Regions from separate parts of the Micromonospora sp. DT178 genome, predicted to be linked through region 1. Evidence: riboswitches for the same ligand, from Rfam matches in the RefSeq annotation. Region 1 holds a riboswitch; the other holds the start of a gene.
What was found. Region 1 has a riboswitch for thiamine pyrophosphate ahead of ACLQ22_RS29200 (ECF transporter S component). Riboswitches for the same ligand answer to the same signal wherever they lie in the genome.

Region 1 (5,254 bases):
CGCCCCGGTCCCGACGGCCACCGCGACGGCCACCGCGAAGGTGGTCGGGGCGAACCGCAGCGCGAACCGCCGGCCGAAGACCCCGGCCTGCATCGAGATGAGCTTGAGGTCAACCATCGGCCCCACCACCAGGAAGACCAGTCGGGAGGTCAGCGAGAACTGCGACAGCGAGGCGGCGACGAAGGCGTCCGCCTCGGAGCAGAGGGAGAGCAGCACCGCGAGCGCGGCCAGCGCGAGCACCGAGAGCACGGGGTCGTCGGCGAGCGTCTGCAACCAGCGCTCCGGCACCACGACGTTGATCGTGGCCGCGGCCGCCGCGCCGATCACCAGGAACCCGCCGGCGTGCGTGACGTCGTGCCGGACCGCCCCCCAGAACGCCCGCCCGCGCGAGCCGTCATCCAGCTCCGGCCGGCGCGGCAGCCGGATCCAGTCGGCCCGGCCGAGGCGCAGCCACAGCCAGCCCATCACCATCGCGACGACCAGGCTCGCGACGGCCCGGCCCAGGACCATCGCCGGGTCGTCGGGGAAGGCCACTGCGGTGGCGGTGAGCACGATCGGGTTGATCGCCGGGGCTGCGAGCAGGAACGCCAGGGCCGCGGCCGGGGTGACCCCGCGCCGGATCAGCGACCCGGCGATCGGCACCGCCCCGCACTCGCAGCCGGGCAGCACCACGCCGGCCGCGCTGGCCACCGGCACCGCGAGCGCGGGATGACGCGGCAGCGCCCGGGCCCAGAACGACCGGGGCACGAAGACGGCGATCACCGCGGAGAGCAGCACCCCGAAGACCAGGAACGGCACCGCCTGCACCATGACCGAGACGAAGACGGTGGTCCAGGTCTGCAACCGGGGCGCGGAGAGGGCGCGGGCGAGCGGCTCGCGGAAGAGGACCAGCAGGATGAGCAGGCCGGCGAGGACCTCCACCGACCCGATCTGCCGCTCCGGGCCGCGGGGCGCCGCCGGCGTCTCCTCGCGTACGCCCGGGGCGGCCACGTCCACCGCTCCGGGGTGCGGCCCGTCCGGCGCGCGGCGGTCAGCCTCGGATGTCACGTACGTGTCCCTCTGCCGGATTCCCAGTGGCCGCCCGAGAGTACCGGGCCGGGATCGGGGGCGTCGATCGAACGCGCTGGTGAGCTGCGCAAAGATCACTTTGCCCGATGATCTTCAAAGGTGTTAGCGTCGGGCCACAACTTCACATCCGACAGGGGAGCGCACAGCGCTGAGAGTGCGGGCACCGCCCGCAGACCCTCGAACCTGATCTGGGTAATGCCAGCGCAGGGAGTTCGGTCGACCTCCAGCCGCGTCGACGTCCGGCACGTTCCGGGCGCGGCGTGCGTCTTCTCCTGGTTCTCGTTCGGGACTGGGAGCAATCATGAGAGACAACAACACCGCCACCCGGTGGCGTACCGTCGACGTCGTCGTCGCCGCCGTGATCGCGGTGGCCTTCGGCGTCATCTTCTGGGCCTGGGGCCTGCTGTGGCGGGCCGTCGACCCGGCGTTCGCGTTCTTCCCCGCCGGCCAGGCGATCATGTACGGCGTGTGGCTGGTCCCGGCCGTCCTCGGCGGCCTGGTGATCCGCAAGCCCGGCGCGGCGCTCTTCTGCGAGGCGGTGGCGGCGACGGTCTCCGCGCTGCTCGGCTCGGAGTGGGGCGGCGTCACCATCGTGCAGGGCCTGATCCAGGGGCTCGGCGCCGAGCTGGCCTTCGCCGCGTTCCGGTACCGCTCGTTCCGGCTGCCCACCGCGCTGATCGCCGGCGCGCTGACCGGCCTCGGCGCGGCCCTGTTCGACTTCTTCGTCTGGAACAGCGAGTACGCCCTGGGCAGCTACCGGATCCCGTACGCCCTGCTCACCATCGTCAGCGCCACCGTCGTCGCCGGCGCCGGCGGCTGGGCCCTGACCCGCGCCCTGGCCACCACGGGCGCCCTGGACCGCTTCCCCGCCGCCCGCGACCGCACCCCCGTCTGACCCCACCCCCACCCCCACCGGGATCGAGGTTGATCATGAGGTTGACGGCGATGTGGATCTCCGTGGCTGCCGCCAACCTCATGATCGACGCTCGCGGGCGGGCCGGGAGGGAGGGGTTGCGGTGGGGGCGGTGACCTTGCGGGGGTTCGGGTGGCGGCACGCCGGGCGACGGGCGTGGGCCGTGCGGGGGGTCGACCTGCGCGTCGAGGTCGGCGAGCGGGTGCTGCTGCTGGGGCCCTCCGGGGCCGGCAAGAGCACGCTGCTCGCCGCGCTGGCCGGGCTGCTGCCCGAGGACTCGGGCGAGCAGGAGGGCACCGTCGAGATCAACGGGCTCGACCCCCGCAAGGGCCGGGAGCGGGTGGGCATCGTCTTCCAGGACCCGCAGACCCAGCTCGTGATGGCCCGCAGCGGCGACGACGTGGCGTTCGGGCTGGAGAACCGCGGCACCCCCGCCGGGGAGATCTGGCCCCGCGTCGACGAGGCGCTCACCCGGGTCGGCTTCCCGTACCCCCGGGACCGCCCCACCGCCGCGCTCTCCGGCGGCGAGCAGCAGCGGCTCGCCCTGGCCGGGGTGCTGGCCCTGCGCCCCGGTTTGCTGCTGCTCGACGAGCCGACCGCCAACCTCGACCCGACCGGCGCGGCGCTGATCCGGGCGGCGGTGGCCGGCGCGCTGGACGCCGACACCACGCTGATCCTGGTCGAGCACCGGGTCGCCGAGGCGCTGCCCCTGGTCGACCGGGTGGTCGTGCTCGAACCTGGCGGCGGCGTCCGCGCCGACGGCACGCCCGAGGCCGTCTTCGGCACGCACGGCGACGCGCTCGCCGACGAGGGCGTCTGGGTGCCCGGCCGCCCGGTACCGCCACGCCACGCGACCACGCCGGCCGGCGACGTGCTGCTCGCCGCCGACCGGCTCGGCCTGCCGCCCCGGCTGGCCCCCGTCGACCTGGCGGTACGCGCCGGCGAGGCGCTCGCCGTCCTCGGGCCCAACGGGGCCGGCAAGTCGACCCTCGCCCTGCTGCTCGGGGGCCTGCTCAAGCCCGGGGCCGGCCGGGTCACGGCGACGACGGCACTGGCCGGTGGCGACGCCCGCACGCCCCCGCACCGCTGGCGCGCCCCGGCACTGGCCCACCGGATCGGCTCGGTCTTCCAGGACCCGGAGCACCAGTTCGTCACCAACACCGTGTTCGACGAGCTGGCGCTCGGCCCGCGCCGCACCGGCCAGCCCGAGGCGGCGGTCCGGGCCACGGTGGACGGGCTGCTGTCCCGGCTGCGGTTGACCAAGCTCGCGGCGGCCAACCCGTACACCCTCTCCGGCGGGGAGGCGCGGCGGCTGAGCGTGGCGACCGCCCTGGCCACCGCCCCCCGCCTGCTCGTCTGCGACGAACCGACCTTCGGCCAGGACCGGCGCACCTGGCTGGAGCTGGTGGACCTCTTCGCCGAGCTGCGCGACGCCGGTCACGGCCTGGTCGCCGTCACCCACGATGCGGAGTTCGTCGCCGCCCTGGCAGATCGCCGCCTCACCCTGGAACGCCCGTGACCAGCGAACGGACCGCCGCACCGGTCACCCACCCAGACCGCCGCCACACCCTGGAGCGGGCGTGATCAGTTTCGAGCCGGTCGCCGCGCCGGAGGCGTTGCTGGCCCGGCGCAACCCGGTGGCCAAGCTCGCCGCGGCGCTGGTGTTCTCGTTCATCCTGATCGCCACCCTGGACCCGGTGGCCCCGGCCATCGCGATCGCCGTCGAGCTGGCCCTGCTGCCGCTGTTCGGGGTCCGCCTGCGGGTGTTGGCGCGACGGGCCTGGCCGCTGCTCGTCGGCGCGGTCGGCGTGGTGGTGACGCTGGTGCTCTTCGCGGCCGAGCGCTCCGGCCGGGTGCTGGTCGAGGCCGGCCCGGTGGTGGTCACCTCCGAGGTGCTGCTCACCGCGCTCGGCCTGGTGCTGCGCATGTTCGCGGTGGCGCTGCCCGGCGTGATCGTCTTCGCCACCACCGACCCGACCGACCTGGCGGACGCGCTGATCCAGAATGCGAAGGCGCCGGCCCGGTTCGCCATCGGGGCGTTGGCCGCGTTCCGACTCGTGCCGCTGTTGGGGCAGGAGTGGCAGATGATCTCCATGGCCCGTCGCGCCCGGGGAGTCGAGGCCGGCCGCAACCCGCTGGCGAAGCTGCGGCTGTTCGTGTCGACGGCCTTCGCGCTGCTCGTCGGGGCGATCCGCCGGGGCACCCGGCTGGCCGTGGCGATGGACGCCCGGGGCTTCGACGCCGGTGTCCCGCGCACCGTCGCCCGGCGGCAGCGCTTCGTCGCCGCCGACGGCCTGCTGATCGCCGGTGCGGCGGTGCTCGCCGGGGCCGCGCTGACCGTCAGCGTGCTGCTCGGCACCTTCCGCCCGTTGATCGGCTGACGGCGTCCGTTGATCGGCCGACGGACCGGGCGGAGTCGCCGGCCTGGCTGGTCGAGCACGGACGGGCCGGGTGGAATCGCCGGCCCGGAGTGCCGAGCGCGGGCGGACCGGGTGGAATCCCCGGCCCGGGTGGCCGAGCGCGGGCGGACCGGGTGGAGTCGCCGGTGACGACGCTCCACCCGGCCGGCACCGTCAGCTGCGCCGGAAGGCGTACCGGCGGGCCTGCCCGGCCTTCTGGCCGCGCAGCGGGCCGGAACGGCCGGCGCCGGAGACCGGCGGACCGGCCTTCGGCGCGGCGGGCCGGTCGACCGGCAGTGCCGGCACGACCGGCGCGACCGCCACCTCGTCGAGGTTGACGGGCGTCAGGTCCGCGACGGACGGCGTGGGGACGGTGCGGGACTTCTTCGGGTTGCGCCTGGCTGGCATCCGGTGCCTCCTCGGTCTGCGGGCCCTCCCGCACCGGAGCGACGTCCGGTGACCGGGGCCCGCCTCGTTCGGCGACCGTCGCGCGACGGTCGGGCGGGATCGGGACTGCTGCCCGGGATCGACCACGAGGAACACCGCCGCCTCGACGGCAGGTGCGGAATGCGGACGCCCGGGAGCACGCGGACCCGCGGCGAGACAGCGGCGGGTCGGCTCGGAAGTGGGGCGTCAGTTGCGCATGCCCACACGCTAACCGCCCGACCGTTCGCGCGCACCCGAATTACCGGCGGGGCCCGCGGCCGGCCGGTCGCGCCCCGCGGAGGCCGCCCGCCGCTGTCTCGCCGCGGGTCCGCGTGCTCCCGGCGCGGCCGCCACGTGGTGGTGACGGACCGCCCGACACGACCTCCGGGCCGCCCCGCCCGCGATACGGTCGCACCGGCGGGTGTCGACGGCGGAGGGCGGACGGATG
Region 2 (5,254 bases), on a different contig from region 1:
TCGGCGCGGTCGGGCACACGCCGGACGAGCTGGCCGGCACGCTCGCCGCCGCCCGCCGGCTCGTCGCCGACGTGCTCGACTGACGGTCCACGACGTACGCCGGACGGCTTCGCCGTCGGTGCGCGTGGTTCCTGCGTGGGCCTCGTGGTCCGCGGGTGCGTGGGTCGTGCCTGGGCCTTGCGGCCCGCGGGGCCTGGTTCGGCTTCGCGGTCCGTGCGTGTGGTGGGCTTCGCGGTCCGCAGCGTGCGCCCGGCGGCCGGCATAGGGTGGATCTCGTGACTGAGATGACCTACCGCCGGTTGGGCGACTCCGGGCTCGTGGTGTCCGTGGTCGGCATCGGCTGCAACAACTTCGGCCGCAAGCTCGACCTCGACGGCACCCGCGCGGTGGTCGACGCCGCGCTCGACGCCGGGATCAACTTCTTCGACACCGCCGACATCTACGGGGAGCCGCAGGGCGGCTCCGAGGAACTGCTGGGCCAGGCGCTCAAGGGCCGGCGCGACGACGTCGTGGTGGCCACCAAGTTCGGCATGGACATGAACGGCCTGAACGGCCCCGACTTCGGCGCCCGGGGTGCCCGTCGCTACATCGCCCGGGCGGTGGAGGCGTCGCTGCGCCGGCTCGGCACCGACCACATCGACCTCTACCAGATGCACGAGCCCGACCCGGGCACCCCGATCGACGAGACGCTCGCCGCGCTCGACGACCTCGTCCGGGCCGGCAAGGTCCGCTACCTGGGCAACTCCAACTTCGCCGGCTGGCAGATCGCCGACGCGGACTGGGTGGCCTCGTCGAACGGCCGGTCCCGGTTCATCAGCGCGCAGAACCACTACAGCCTGCTGGAGCGCGGCGTCGAGGCCGAGGTGGTGCCGGCGTGCGAGCGCTTCGGCCTCGGGCTGCTGCCGTTCTTCCCGCTGGCCAACGGGCTGCTCACCGGCAAGTACAAGCGCAACGAGGCCCCGCCGGCCGGCAGCCGCCTCGCCGGTGGCGGCCGGTACGCCCAGCGACTCGCCGCCGCCGACTGGGACACCATCGAGGCGATCGAGGCGTATGCCGCCGAGCGGGGGCTGTCGATGCTCCAGGTGGCGATCGGCGGGCTGGCCGCCCAGCCCGCGGTGACCTCGGTGATCGCCGGCGCCACCACGCCCGAGCAGGTACGCGCCAACGCGGCGGCGGGCACCTGGCAACCCGCCGACGAGGACCTGGAAGCCCTGCGCGCCGCCCTCTGAGCCACGTCGACACCGCCCCCGGCACCGCAGCACTGCGGCACCGGGGGCGATGCGCTGCCACCACGTCACCGCCGCCATCGGGGCACACCAACGCGACGCAAGTGCCGCGCGGCACCCACCGCCCCCGGGCCATCCCGCCACCCACACCCAGCGGTGGCTCGGTGGAACGGCACGAGTGTCACGCGTCCCCGGAAACACCCGCCATGTTCCACTGACGGTCGAGTTGCACGGTGCACCCCTACGCCGCGGTGCAATGGCGGGTGCCGCCGCGCGCGTGGCTGGGTGGAACGGCACGGGTGTCATCCAGTACCTGAAACACCCGCAGCGTTCCACCGAGGCCGGCGAGGTGGTGGTGGGTGGTGTTTCGGCGGGGTCGTCCACCGAGGGCGGTGGTCGGGTCAGGTGGAGGGGTGGCGTTCGCGGAGGGCCTGGTGCACCAGGGCGACGGTGCGAGTGGGGTGCCGGAGCACGTCGTCGGCGGTGAAGCGCAGGACGATCCAGCCGGCCGCGCGCAGGGCGTTCAGCCGGGCGACGTCCTGGCGGAAGTGGGCGCGTTCCCGGTGGTGGTCGCCGTCGTACTCGACCGCGACGCGCAGGGCGGGCCAGGCCAGGTCCACCCGGCCGACGAACCGCCCGTCGGCCTTGCGAACGTCGTGCTGGGCGACCGCTGGTGGCAACCCCGCGTCGAGCAGGAGCAGCCGGAGGCGGGTCTCCATCGGAGACTCGGCCAGCGGCTCCGCCAGCGCCAGGACCTCCCGAAGCAGGGGCAGGCCGGGCCAGCCGGACCGCGCGTCGGCGTACGCGCGCAACGCGGCGAGTTTCACCGCCCGGCGGTGCAGCAGCGCGTCGACGGCGACCAGGGCATCGTCCCGGGGAGCCCGGCGGCCCAGGTCGAAGGCGGTGCGCAGGGGAGTGGTGACGGGCAGCCCGCCGAGGCGCGTGCGATCGGAATCCGGCACCACCGACCGGTGCACCCGAAGACGGGGGTGGGCGCGCATCCGCGCGGCGCGTGGCAGCAGCACGGTGACCGGCGCGTTCCGGCTGAGCAGGTCGACACCCACAGGTACGCGGCGCTGCGGCCGGCGATCGCCCCGCCGACCGGCAGCGACAGTGCGACCGCATCGCACCACATCCGGTGGTCGTCCGGCCGGTAGCCGTCACGGTGCACGTGGACGTCGGGGAGGAGCCGCTGCCAGGACGGCCCGCGCAGCATCGTCCAGGTCAGCAGCCCTTCGGCGATGGCGGTGCTGGCCCGGAACGGCAGGAAGGCGAGGCGGGGCGGCACCCGGACGGCGGAGGGCATCCGGACAGCATCGCGTGACGGTACGGTCACGCGCCGCCCCGTCCCTCGGGTTCGGGCTGTCGGTGTGAAATCCGTAGCTCGACCTTGGCGGATCCGGCGATCCGTCGTACGGTGACACCCGCAAGTGACCCACGGGAGCCCGGTACACCGGGCTGAGAGGGGGGCTGTGAGCCCCCGACCGTCGAACCTGATCCGGGTAATGCCGGCGCAGGGAGGAGTGTTGCCGTGCCGTCCCTTGGGCGACTGCATCTCATCACCGACACCCGACCCGGGCGGGATCCGCTCACCGTGCTGCGGGCCGCCCTCCCGGTGGCCCGCGCGGAACTGGTCGTGCAGGTCCGGGTGACCGACGACGCCACGGACCGGGAGGCGTACGACCTGGCCCGCCGGGCGGTCGCGCTCTGCGCCCGGTACGACGCCACCTGCCTGGTCAACGACCGGCTGCACGTGGCGCTGGCCGTGGGCGCCGCCGGCGGGCACGTCGGCGCCGACGACCTGCCGGTCGGGGCCGCCCGCCGGGTGCTCGGCGCGACCGCCGTGCTCGGCGCGACCGCCCGGGAGCCGGGGACGGCCGCCGAGGCGGTCGCCGCCGGGGCCAGCTACCTGGGCGTGGGCCCCTGCCACGCCACCCACACCAAGACGGGGTTGCCGTCGCCGATCGGTCCGGCCGGGGTACGCGCCGTCGCCGACGCCGTGGACGTGCCGGTCGTCGCGATCGGCGGGGTGACCGCCGCGAGGGTGCCCGCGCTGCTGGCCGCCGGGGCGTACGGGGTGGCGGTGGTGGGAGCCCTCTCCGGAGCGGCGGATCCGGCCCGGGCGACGACGGAGCTGCTGGGAGCGCTGGGGTGCTGAACCGACCGGACGTCGCCGTGGTGGGGGCGGGACCGGTCGGGCTGGCGATCGCCTGGCGCTGCGCGCAGCGCGGACTGCGCGTCGTCGTGCACGACCCCGCCCCCGGATCCGGCGCGTCCCACGTCGCCGCCGGCATGCTCGCCCCGGTCGCCGAGGCGTACTTCGGCGAGCACGAGCTGACCGGGCTGCTGACCGCCTCCGCCGCCCGCTGGCCGGCCTTCGCCGCCGAGTTGACCGCCGCCACCGGCCTGGACGTCGGCTACCGGAGCGAGGGCACGCTGATGGTCGGGCTCACCGCCGACGACCTGGCCGAGGCGCGCCGGCTGTGGGCGTACCAGCAGGGGATCGGGCTGCCGGTGACGCCGCTGCGCCCGTCGGCGCTGCGGGACCGCGAGCCGGCGCTGGCCCCCCGGGTGCGCGGCGGGGCGCTCGCCGCCACCGACCACCAGGTCGACCCGCGCCGGCTGGTGCCGGCGCTGCGCGTGGCCGCCGAGCGGGCCGGCGCCACGCTGGTCCCCGTCGCCGTGCGCTCCCTGTCCGACGTGGACGCCCACGTCACGGTGGTCGCGGCCGGCTGCGGCGCCGCGGCCCTGACCGGGCTGCCGGTGCGGCCGGTGAAGGGGCAGGTGGTCCGGCTCCGCGCGCCGGGCGGCGGCGCGCCGGGCTTCCGGCACGTCATCCGGGGGTACGCCGACGGCGAGCACGTCTACCTCGTGCCCCGCGACGACGGGGAGGTGGTGGTGGGCGCGACCGTCGAGGAGCGCTCCGACACCGACGTGTCCGCCGGGGCGGTGCTGCGCCTGCTGCGCGCCGCCGTCGACCTGCTGCCCGAGCTGGCCGAGTACGACCTGGTCGAGACCCTCGCCGGCCTGCGCCCCGGCACCCCCGACAACGCCCCGATCCTCGGCCCGCTGGCGGGCCGGCCCGGCGTGCTCGCCGCCACCGGGCACCACCGGCACGGCATCGTGCTCACCCCGGTCACCGCCGACCTGATCGCCGAGCTGGTCGTCACGGGTGCGACGGACCCCCTGCTCGCCCCCTTCACCCCGGCCCGGTTCGCGACGCCGCCGACCGTTGGACCCGCCACCGACCCGGCCACCCCCGCAGGCCCGGCGACCTCCGCCGTCCCGGCCGCCGTCGCCCGGCTCGGGCACGACCCGTCCGCACCCGAGAAGGAGCACACGTGGAACTGACGGTGAACGGCGCCGGGCGCAGCCTGCCCGGCGGCTCGACCGTGGCGGACCTGGTCCGCGCGGTCACCGACCAGCAGCGCGGCCTCGCCGTCGCGGTCAACGGGGAGGTGGTGCCGCGTACGGGCTGGCCGGCGACCGTGCTGCGCGACGGCGACCGCGTCGAGGTGCTCAGCGCCGCGCAGGGCGGGTGACGGGGGTGAGCTTCGACCTGGGTGGCGTGAGCTTCAGGTCCCGGCTGATCCTCGGCACCGGCGGCGCGGCCAACCTGCGGGTGCTGGAGGACGCGATCCGCGCCTCCGGCACCGAACTGGTCACCCTGGCGCTGCGCCGGGTCGACACCGCCCCCGGTACCGCCGGCGGGCTGCTGGACCTGCTGGACCGCTGCGGCGTGCGGCTGCTGCCGAACACCGCCGGCTGCTACACCGCCGGCGAGGCGGTGAAGGTGGCGCACCTGGCCCGGGAGGCGTTCGGCACCGACTGGGTGAAGCTGGAGGTGATCGGCGACGAGCGCACGCTGCTGCCCGACGGGGTGGAGCTGCTGCGCGCCGCCGAGGAACTCGTCGACGACGGGTTCGTGGTGTTGCCGTACACGTCGGACGACCCGATCCTGGCACGCCGGCTGGCAGACGTCGGCTGCGCCGCGGTGATGCCGGCGGGCGCGCCGATCGGCTCCGGGC

Region 2: linked by a shared signal. The riboswitch ahead of thiE (thiamine phosphate synthase) and the one ahead of ACLQ22_RS29200 (ECF transporter S component) in region 1 are both predicted to bind thiamine pyrophosphate.

Annotation. Positions count from the first base shown of each region.
Region 1 covers NZ_JBNCKV010000022.1:81,744-86,997, reverse strand. The annotation lists gene ACLQ22_RS29205 (permease) at 1-930, opposite strand, end outside; TPP riboswitch at 1,191-1,296, shown strand; gene ACLQ22_RS29200 (ECF transporter S component) at 1,370-1,963, shown strand; gene ACLQ22_RS29195 (ABC transporter ATP-binding protein) at 2,085-3,500, shown strand; gene ACLQ22_RS29190 (energy-coupling factor transporter transmembrane component T family protein) at 3,562-4,362, shown strand; gene ACLQ22_RS29185 (hypothetical protein) at 4,555-4,788, opposite strand; gene gndA (NADP-dependent phosphogluconate dehydrogenase) at 5,252-5,254, shown strand, end outside.
Region 2 covers NZ_JBNCKV010000002.1:382,554-387,807, forward strand. The annotation lists gene ACLQ22_RS05620 (nucleotidyltransferase domain-containing protein) at 1-83, shown strand, start outside; gene ACLQ22_RS05625 (aldo/keto reductase) at 267-1,229, shown strand; gene ACLQ22_RS05630 (endonuclease domain-containing protein) at 1,628-2,290, opposite strand; TPP riboswitch at 2,655-2,763, shown strand; gene thiE (thiamine phosphate synthase) at 2,758-3,384, shown strand; gene thiO (glycine oxidase ThiO) at 3,378-4,577, shown strand; gene thiS (sulfur carrier protein ThiS) at 4,568-4,768, shown strand; gene ACLQ22_RS05650 (thiazole synthase) at 4,765-5,254, shown strand, end outside.